Regions from separate parts of the Sphingobium sp. KCTC 72723 genome, predicted to be linked through region 2. Evidence: predicted binding sites of a transcription regulator. Region 2 holds the regulator's gene; the other holds the start of a gene.
What was found. Region 2 encodes LexA, which represses DNA repair genes until DNA is damaged. Its sites were predicted from a motif close to GTTCCNCNCTTGTTCT; they were not measured.
Positions count from the first base shown of each region.

Region 1: SPBM01_RS03875 (PA0069 family radical SAM protein) is a predicted target of LexA. The motif match lies at 2,066-2,081, and genes of this name have one in related genera.

Region 1 is NZ_CP060388.1:766,065-771,123, forward strand. It holds gene dnaE (DNA polymerase III subunit alpha) at 1-983, shown strand, start outside; gene SPBM01_RS03875 (PA0069 family radical SAM protein) at 988-2,055, opposite strand; gene moaB (molybdenum cofactor biosynthesis protein B) at 2,236-2,763, opposite strand; gene SPBM01_RS03885 (lytic transglycosylase domain-containing protein) at 2,763-4,556, opposite strand; gene SPBM01_RS03890 (uracil-DNA glycosylase family protein) at 4,553-5,059, opposite strand, start outside.
Region 2 is NZ_CP060388.1:976,976-982,034, reverse strand. It holds gene gltX (glutamate--tRNA ligase) at 1-542, opposite strand, end outside; gene SPBM01_RS04925 (ComEC/Rec2 family competence protein) at 612-2,753, shown strand; gene lexA (transcriptional repressor LexA) at 2,744-3,418, opposite strand; gene glp (gephyrin-like molybdotransferase Glp) at 3,757-4,935, opposite strand; gene moaC (cyclic pyranopterin monophosphate synthase MoaC) at 4,932-5,059, opposite strand, start outside.

The DNA of each region.
Region 1 (5,059 bases), 210 kb from region 2:
ATGCGGGCGGGGCTTTCAAGAATCTGGACGATTTTGCCGACCGGATCGAGCCGCGTTTGCTGAACCGGCGACAGCTGGAGAGCCTGGCGGCTGCGGGCGCGTTCGACGGCATCCATGCCGACCGGGCAGGGGTTCATGCAGCGGCAGAGACGATCCTGGCGGTGGGGGCCAGCGCGGCGCAGGCGCGTGAAAGCGGGCAGGGCGGGCTGTTCGGCGATGTCGAAACACCCCATGCCGATGTCCGCATTCCTCCGCATCAGGCCTGGTCTGTGTCCGACCGGATGCAGCAGGAAAAGGAAGCGTTCGGCTTCTATTTCTCGGCCCATCCCGTCGATCGCTATCGCCATCTGGCCGATGCGCGGGGCGCGCGCAGCTATGCCACCATTTGTCAGGCACCTGTCGGCACGGCCAACGCCGAAGGGCGCGTGATGGCGACGATGGCAGCGATGGTCGAGGATGTCCGCTGGCGCGATACCAAGCGTGGGGCGCGCTATGCCAATGCGACCTTTTCCGACAATAGCGGGCAATTTCAGGCTAGTTGCTTCGAGGATGACGCCTGCAAGGCCATCGAGGAACTGGCGCGGGACGGGGATTGTGCGTTGCTCCATGTCGAACTGGATCGGTTGCCGGGGGAGGAGACGCCGCGCGTGACGGTCCGCCGGGTCGAGCCGTTCCGGCAACTGGCCAATGCGTCGCGGATGGAACTGGTCGTCGACGTTACCGATCCGGCGGCGGCGATTGCGCTGGGCAAATTGATGGAAGGCAGCCGGGGCGGGCGCAGCGAATTATTCCTGCGTGCGCCAGTGGGCAAGGGGCAGGCGGCCCGGATTTTCCTGGGCGATGATTTCGTCATGGGGGCCGATGAAGTCGACGCCATTGCGCTGATCCCCAACCTGTCGATCCACCATTTCGAGCGGATGGAGCCGACACAGGACGGATACCGCGCGCGGACGCGCCGGTCGGGGATGCGGCTGGTCGGCTGATCCTTCATAGCAGCCGGATCTGTGCGCCTTGTGGCGGACAGAACAGGTCGGTGCGCAGGGTCAGCCGGTCGTCGCCGAACCCGGCCTGGCGTCGGGCGCGGCGGAAGCGGGTGCGGATGAGGTCGGCCCACACGCCCTGCCCGCGCATCCGGCTGCCGAACGCTGGATCATTGTCGCGGCCGCCGCGCATGTCGTTGATGATTGCCATCACCTTGGCCGCGCGGTCGGGATGATGGGCGTCCAGCCAGGCGCGGAACAGCGGCGCGACTTCATGCGGCAGGCGGACGAGGATATAGTTGCAGTCCCGCGCCCCCGCCATCGCGACACGGGCGACGATGCGTTCTATTTCATGATCGTTGATCGCCGGGATGATCGGCGACATGTTGGCGGTAACCGGGATACCCGCTTCGGCCAGTTGGGCAATCGCCTCCAGCCGTTTTTGCGGGTGCGGCGCGCGTGGTTCGAGCGTGCGGGCGACCTGCGGATCGAGCGAGGTGACGGAGATCATTACCGCGACCAGATTGTCCCGCGCCAGATCGCTGAGCAGGTCGATGTCGCGCAGGATGCGGTCGGACTTGGTGGTGATGAAGGTCGGGTGGCGAGTTTCTACCAGCACCTCCAATATCTGCCGGGTGATCCCCCAGTCCTTTTCGATGGGCTGGTAGGGATCGGTATTGGTCCCCATCGCGATCGGCGCGACGGTGTAATTGCGCTTGCCCAGTTCCGTGCGCAGGAGGGCGGCGGCGTCTGGCTTGGCAAACAGCCTGGTTTCGAAGTCCAGCCCCGGCGACAGGTCGTGATAGGCGTGGGAGGGGCGGGCGAAGCAGTAGATGCAGCCATGTTCGCAGCCGCGATAGGCGTTGATCGAACGGTCGAAGCCGATGTCGGGGGAGGCGTTGCGGGTGATGATGGTGCGGGGATGTTCGATCGTGACTTCGGTGCGGCGGCGGGGAAGGGGACCGTCGATGCTTTCCAGAGCGTCGAGCCAGTCGCCGTCGGCTTCATGGGCGGGCAGGTTGAAGCGGGCGCTTTCGTGGTTGTGCGTTGCGCCCCGTCCTTTTTCCAAACCCATGATCGGGATTAGAACATAAGAAGAACGAAAGGTCAATATGGCGCGGAAAACGGCGGGTTTTGGTTTGAACTTTTCTAACTTCGTCCAGACGGGGCATGACAAGTCTGGTCGCGCCGCTAAACGAACGCAATATGTAATTGATATTAAAGGATTTTATTGAAATTCGCGGACCATTTGCGATCAGCGTTCCATCAGACGTGGCATGAGTTCCACGAAATTGCACGGGCGAAAGCGGCTGTCCAGCTGGCTGAGGAGGATGCCGTCCCATGCGTCTTTTACCGCGCCGGTGGAGCCGGGCAGCGCGAAGATATAGGTGCCGCGCGCGACGCAGGCGGTGGCGCGGGACTGGATGGTGGAGGTGCCGATCGTCTGGAAACTGAGCCAGCGGAAAAGTTCGCCAAAGCCCGGAATTTCCTTGTCCTGTACCTGGGCCAGAGCTTCGGGCGTAACGTCGCGCCCGGTAACGCCGGTGCCGCCGGTGGTGAGGATCACGTCGATCTGGCCGTCGTCGATCCAGGCGTGAAGGCGCGCGACGATGGCGAGTTTGTCGTCCCTTTCTATGCTGCGCGCGGCAAGAATATGTCCCGCCTTTTCAAGCCGTTCTATCAATGTGTCGCCGGATCGATCTTCCGCCAGCCCGCGCGTGTCGGATATGGTGAGGACGGCGATACGGACGGGAATGAAGGCGCGGCTTTCGTCGATCGGCATCAGTGCGAACCGCCACCCATCGACGCGGCGGGCGTGGCGCGGCCATCGGCCTGACTGAGGCGAACGAGTTTTACGCCCTTGGCATTAGGGAAGGTCGGCCACATGCCCTGCGCCATGCCGGTCAGGCAATCGGCCTCGCCCTTCGCCTGAATCTGATACATCCAGTAATTGCGCATGACGATGTTCACATAGGCGCGGGTTTCATAATAAGGTAGCGATTCCATGAACAAAAGCGGATCGCCCTTGTCCTTGACCTGGGCATTCCACCGTTCGACCGGCACCGGCCCGGCATTATAGGCAGCCATCACCTTGGGCAGCAGGCCGCCCGTGGCGCTCATGTCGCGCAATGCTTCGAGATAGCGCTGGCCATATTCCATGTTGGTCGATGGCACGAACAGTTGTGCGGCGGATGTTAGTCCCATGTCGCCGCCAGTGCCGGGGCGCACCTGCATCAGGCCGCGCGCGCCCGCGCTGCTTACCACGTCGGAGCGGAAGCCGGATTCCTGCAAGGTGTGGGCGTAGATCAGCGAAGGATCGACCCGCCAGCCGCCATCGGGGCGCCAGTCGGGCGCGGGGAAGCGGGCGAAACTGTCGGGCTGCTTGCCAGCCGGCCCGTTATGGGCGAGCCATAATTGCGTCGCGGGCAGGCTGAGCGCGCTGGCGAGGCGCAGCAGGGCGTCATATTGCGCGGTGCCGCCGATCTTTGCCTGATAACGCAATATTTCGTCGGCGCGGGCATTGTCGCCAATGGCCGAAAGGGCGATGGCGGCGCGGGCATTGGGGCTGTCCTTCAGCGCATTCCATTCGATCGCGCCGAAACGGCTGCCGACCGGCGCGGTGCCAAGCGGGATGCCCAGCGATTCGCGGGCGAGCAGGCCGTAGAAGGTTTCGTCCGACTTGGCGGCGATTTTCAGGAAGGCGGCAACCTTGCCCGCTTCGCCGCAGACCATGTGGGCGCGCGACGCCCAATAGGCTCCGGCGGCGCGCATGTCGGCATTGGCGGCCAGCGCCGCGACATTGGCGAAAGCGGGGGCGGCGGCGCGGCAGTCATTCTGACGCCATGCGGCCAGGCCAGCGGTCCAGTGCGCCTGCACCGTCCAGTCGCCGCCAGCACGCGCTTCGAGCGCACGGGCGGCCATGCGGCGGGCATTGGCGTCGTCATTTTCGATATAATAGGCCCATGCGACTCGCTGCCGCACTTCGGTCAGCCCTTCGGGCGTCAGATTGGCTTCGCCAGTGGTCAGCAGCGCTTCGGCACCGACCGGATCGTCATTCTTGACGAAAGTCTGGATCTGCGCGCCCAGCGCTTGCGCCGCCATGTCGGTCTTTGTCCCGCCGACATATTCGCGGCGGGGGGCAGCACCCAGCCACACCATTTTCTGCACCTGTGGCAGGGTGGGCAATATCGTCGCGCCGCGCTTTTGCGCGAGGCGGGAAATCTGGTCGGCCTTGGGCAACCAAGCGGCCTTGTTCACCAGATCGAGCAGGTCGAACAGTTCGACCTTTGGCGATCCTTTGGCCAGATAGAGTTCGGACAGGGCGAGCGGGCGCATGGCGTCCTGCGCGTCGAGCATGGCGATAAGGGATCTCGCCTGATCCCATTGCTGGGTGCCAAGGGCGGTAAAGATCGCGCGGTAGCTGGCCTTTGCGCCGTCGGTCAGTTGCAGGGGAGAGGCAGGCGTTGCCGGCAGAGCGGGCAGCAGTGGCGCGGTGTCGGCACGGGCGGGCAGCGTTGCGGCAAGGCCGATGGATAACAGGGCGATAGTCGACAGGCTTTTCGCGGCTCGAATCACGGACGGGCTTCCTCGATCAGGCTTTGCAGGGCGCGCCAACATTCCGCTTTCGCCGCAGGCTGAGTCAGCAGCAGGCGCGGATGGAATGTGGCGACGGCAGGCACAATGCCGCCATCATGGTTAAAGTCGCGTAAACCTTCGGGCGGCGCTGCGCCATCCGTCGGAAGCAGCGCACGGATCGTCCGATCGCCCAGTAGCAGCAGGCGGCGCGGGCGGGCGAGCGCGACATGGGTGCGCATCCGGTCGGCAACGGTGGCAAGGTCGGCAGCGTCGACCATGCCGCCGGGCGGGCGGGCAGTGAACAGCGAGGCAAGGTGAATGACGCTGCGGTCCAGACCGATGGCGCGCAGCATGGCGTCGAACAAGGCGCCCGCACGGTCGGCAAGCAATTGGCCCGCCTCCATATCCGCCGCGTCGGGCAGGTCCGTGACGACCATCAGGGTCGCCTGCTCGCCGCCCACCGGCAGGATCGGCGCGCCGGGCCAGCGCCGTTCGGGCTGGGC
Region 2 (5,059 bases):
GTGCCGTCCGACCGCAGCAGGATCATGTCGTCCAGTTCGGCATTCTGCACGACGACGCGGCCCTGCACCGCATCCTCGATCACCGTTTCGCCTTCGCGTGGTGCCTTCAGGCGGATGACATAGGGCGCGCCTGCGGGCGCTTCTTCCGGTGCGCGGTCGCGCCAGCGGCCATCATACCGCATCGGCTGCTTGGCGGCGCGCTGTTCTTCGCGCAGGGCGGCGAGTTCTTCGGGCGTGGCGTAGCAGCGATAGGCGTGGCCGCCTTCGAGCAGTTGATTGGCGACTTCCGCATGGCGCGGGGTCCGGGCGAACTGGAACACAGGTTCCTCGTCCCCGCCAAGGCCGAGCCAGTTCAGGCCGTCGAAAATGGCGGCAACCGCTTCGTCGGTGGAGCGGGCGCGATCGGTATCCTCGATCCGCAGCAGGAATTTGCCGCCATGATGGCGCGCGAACAGCCAGTTGAACAAAGCGGTGCGGGCGCCGCCGATATGCAGGAAACCTGTCGGGGAGGGGGCGAACCGCGTCACCACCGGCTTGTTCATTCCCGTTGCACTTGCCGTCATATTCCCTGACATTCGCCTTGCTGACCCATGGATGTGACGCCCCCTAGCATGGCTTTTGAGCCACGACAAACCTCCCTTGGTCGGGGGATCGGCGCGGGCGCGCGCGGCGGATTTGCGCGGGTGGAATGCTGGCTGGAAAATGAGCGGGAGCAAGTGCCGCTTTGGGTGCCGGTGGGACTGGGCGCGGGTATTTCCGCCTGGTTTCTGTTGCCCGATGCGCTGGGGTGGATGGCCTTTTGCTGCGTGGCGCTGGGGCTGGCCTGTGCCGGGCTGTTGCTGCCCGAAGGCGGGCGGTTGCGACGGATGATCGTGGCGGGCGGGATGCTGGCGTGCATCGGTTGCGCGCTGGTGTGGGGCAAGGCGATGCTGGTGGGGGAGCCGCCGCTGGCGCGCGCGTTGTTCGCGACGGTGACGGGGGAAGTGGTGTCGGTGCGCCCGGTGCCAGCGCAGCAGATGGTGCGGGCGATGCTGCGGCCCGTCGATGCGCCAGCGCTGCCGGGGATGATCCGGGTCAATATTGCGGAGGATGATGTACCGGCGGGGCTGGGTGAAGGGGCAGTGATCCGCTTTCGCGTGCGGTTGATGCCGCCCGCGCCGCCCGCCGTGCCGGGGGGTTATGATTTCGCCGCGCGCGCCTATTTTCAAGGGATCGGTGCGACCGGCAAGGCTTTGAAGCCAATCGCGTTGCTGCGTCCGGCCAGTGTCGCGCCGTCTTTACGGGCGCGTTTGTTCACGCACATAGCCGGGCAGGTCGATGGCCCGGCGCAGGGCATTGCGATTGCGCTGGCGACCGGGGATCAGGGCGCGAGTGCCGAGGCGGATGCCGAAGCGATGCGGCGCAGCGGGCTGGCGCATCTGCTGTCGATCAGCGGGCTGCATGTGACGGCGCTGATCGGGGCGGTGATTTTCCTGCTGATGCGGGTGATGGCGCTGAGCCGCCGGGCGGCGCTGGAGTGGCCGTTGATGCTGATCGCGGCAGGGGGCGGAGCGCTGGCCGGGATCGGATACACGCTGTTGACCGGAGCGGAAGTGCCGACGGTGCGGTCGTGCGTCGCGGCGTTGCTGGTGCTGGGCGGGCTGGCGATGGGGCGGGACGCGATTACGCTGCGGCTGGTGGCGTCGGGCGCGCTGGTCGTGCTGGCCTTCTGGCCCGAAGCGGTGGCGGGGCCGAGTTTTCAGATGAGCTTTGCCGCCGTGACGGCGCTGGTCGCGCTGGCGGAGCATCCGGGGTTTCGGGCCTTTGCGGCGGCGCGGGACGAGGGGGTGATGCGCAAGGGGATGCGGGTGCTGGCCGCGACGTTGATGACGGGGATCGCAGTCGAACTGGTGCTGATGCCGATCGCGCTGTTTCATTTTCACAAGGCCGGGATGCTGGGGGCGTTCGCCAATATCATCGCGATTCCGCTGACGACGTTCGTGGTGATGCCGCTGGAGGCGCTGGCTTTGCTGTTCGATCTGGCGGGGTTGGGCGCGCCATTCTGGTGGCTGACCGAACGGGCGCTGGGCCTGTTGCTGGTGCTGGCCCATGGCGTGGCGGCGCAGCCGATGGCGATGATGGTGACGCCGGCCATGCCGGGATGGACGTTCGGGGTAACGATCGGCGGGCTGTTGTGGTGCCTGTTGTGGCGCAGCGGGGGGCGGTGGCTGGGGCTTGGCGGGGTTGTGGTCGGTGTGGCGGCGATGCTGATGCAGTCGCCGCCTGACCTGCTGGTGACGGGCGATGGCCGCCATGTCGTGGTGCGGATGGCGACGGGGCGGATGGCGTTGCTGCGTGCCGGAGCGGGAGATTATGTGCGCGATACGCTGGCGGAGAGTGCGGGCTATGACGGGCCGCTGGATGCGCTGGCGGGTTTGCCGGAGGCGCGCTGTTCGGCGGATTTATGTGCGGCGCGGGTACGGGCGGGCGAGCGGACATGGGCGGTGTTGATGACTCGCAATTCCATGTTCGTGGAGCGGGTGCAGTTTGAGAAGGACTGCGCGGCGGCGGATATCGTGATCGCCGACCGGGGATTGCCGCGCTGGTGCAGGCCGCGCTGGTTGAAAATCGACCGCCGGTTGCTGGCGCGGACGGGTGGCGTCGCCATCAACCTGGCCAATGGTTCGGTCAGGACGGTGCGGCAGCCGGGCGACGCGCATCCGTGGATCGCGCGCCCAGCACCGCGCCGTAACTTGGCCCGTCCTCAGTTATAGCGGCGCAGCAGTCCGGCCAGCTTGCCCTGAATCCGCACCTGATTGGAATCATAAAGTTGCGGTTCATAGGCGCTGTTGGCCGGGTCGAGCCGGACCCGTGGCCCTTCGCGGCGGAAAAATTTGAGCGTGGCTTCATGCTCGTCGATCAGGGCGACGACGATCTGCCCTTCGCGGGCGCTTTCGGTGCGCTGGATCAGGGCGAAGTCGCCGTCCAATATGCCCGCTTCGATCATCGAATCGCCGGAGACTTCGAGCGCATAATGATCGCCCGCGCCGAGCAGGGCGGCGGGGACGGAGAGCATATTCTGTCCTTCCATCGCTTCGATCGGAACACCTGCCGCGATGCGGCCGTGCAGGGGAATTTCGATGACGTCATTGGCCGCCGTGGGCAGCATCGGCAGGCTGGGCGCGGCTTTGGGTTTTGCCGGGGCAGCGGGCGTGCGGTGCATGGCGTCGGGCAGTTTCAACACTTCGAGCGCGCGGGCGCGGTTGGGCAGGCGGCGAATGAAGCCGCGTTCTTCCAGCGCGTTGATGAGCCGGTGGATGCCGGATTTGGAACGCAGGTCGAGCGCGTCCTTCATCTCCTCGAACGAGGGGGACACGCCGCCTTCATCCAGCCGGGTTTGAATGAAGCTGAGCAATTCCTGCTGCTTGAGCGTCAACATGACTGCGGTCCTTCCGTGGAACGTATGAAGAACAGTTAGTAAACGGAACGGGGCAAGTCAAGCGCCGCTGCAACCCGTCGCATTTGCGGGAACGAGATGGGGGCAAGGGGGTTTTGCGATCATGCTGCCGACAAAAGAGACAGCAAGATGGACATAGAGAGTGATGATGCCCCAAATTCCTTACCCTGCTAACGATCGGCACCGGACAGACCATGACGCCAATCGTCGGCGTTGGGGAAATGGCGTGCGATTTCAGGAAGGTGAGCGGCAATTTGGCGATCGCGACCATCGCGAGGATATGGTCGGAGAAAGACAGCATTGCTGACATATATTTGTGGCTAAAGCGGGATTATCGTGACGCTTTCGCCTTGCGCGGCGGTTGGTGATCCGGCGGGGCGGTGGATGAGGCAATCGGCCATGGCGAGGGCGGCAGTGGCGGCGCTGTCCTGTGACGTTACCGTAACGATTCCATCCTTGCCCTGACGTGCGCGCAGATAATCGTCGCGTTCGGCGGTTTGCGGCAGGGGGGAAGCGAGGCGCGCTTCGAGCGTTGGCGGCAGCGGATCGTGCGCGCCCGACAGGTGGCGGACGAGGGGCAGCAGGAATAAAGTTGCGGTGACGAAGGCCGATACGGGGTTGCCTGGCAGGCCCAGGAACAGCGCGCTGTCCAGCCGACCGGCCATCAGTGGCTTGCCCGGACGCATGGCGATCTTCCAGAAATCGAGCGTGCCGCCAGCCTGAGCGAAGGCGGGGCGGACCAGATCATGATCGCCGACCGATGCGCCGCCAGTCGAAACGATGATGTCGGCCTGCTTTGCGCGGGCGAGAGCGGCGACCATAGCGTCCAGATCGTCCGGCACGATGCCCAGATCCATCACATCGCAGGGTAGCGCGGCCAGCAGGGCGGCGAGCATCGGCGCGTTGGAGGAGGGCAGGCGGCCCGGTGGGGTTGGTGCGCCGGCCGGGACGAGTTCGTCGCCGGTCGAGATCAGCGCGATGCAGGGGCGGCGGCGGACGGGGAGCTGGCCATGACCGCCCAGTGCCGCCAGCGCGATCTGTGCCGGGCCGAGCCGTGCGCCTGCTTCGAGCAGGGGCGCACCATTCCCGAAATCGGATGCGGCGGGGCGGACGTGGCGGCCCGTGGCCAGCGTGCCGTCGATGGCGCGAAGCAGGTCGGCTTCGACGGCGGCATTTTCCTGAATCAGGATGGCGTCGGCACCCGGCGGCAGAGGCGCGCCGGTGAAGATGCGGCAGGCTTCGCCGGGGCCAAGCGATGCGGGGGGCGGGCCACCGGCGCTGCTGGTTGCAGTGATGCGCCAAGGGCCGGGTTCTTCGGCCGCGCGCACGGCATAGCCGTCCATCGCGGACAGAGCGGCCCATGGCTGGTCGCGCAAGGCGATTATGGACTGCGCCAGCCAGCGGCCGGTGCAGGCGACGAGCGGAGTTTGCTCTGCTGGCAAGAGCGTTGCCAGCGCGAACAGGCGGGCCTGGGCTTCGGCTACCGGCAGCAGGCTCATGGGGTGCGGCGCCAGTCGCCCGATTTGCCGCCGGTCTTTGCGATCAGGCCGATATTGCCGATCATCATGCCCTTATCGAGCGCTTTGGCCATGTCATAGACAGTGAGCAGCGCGACCGATGCGG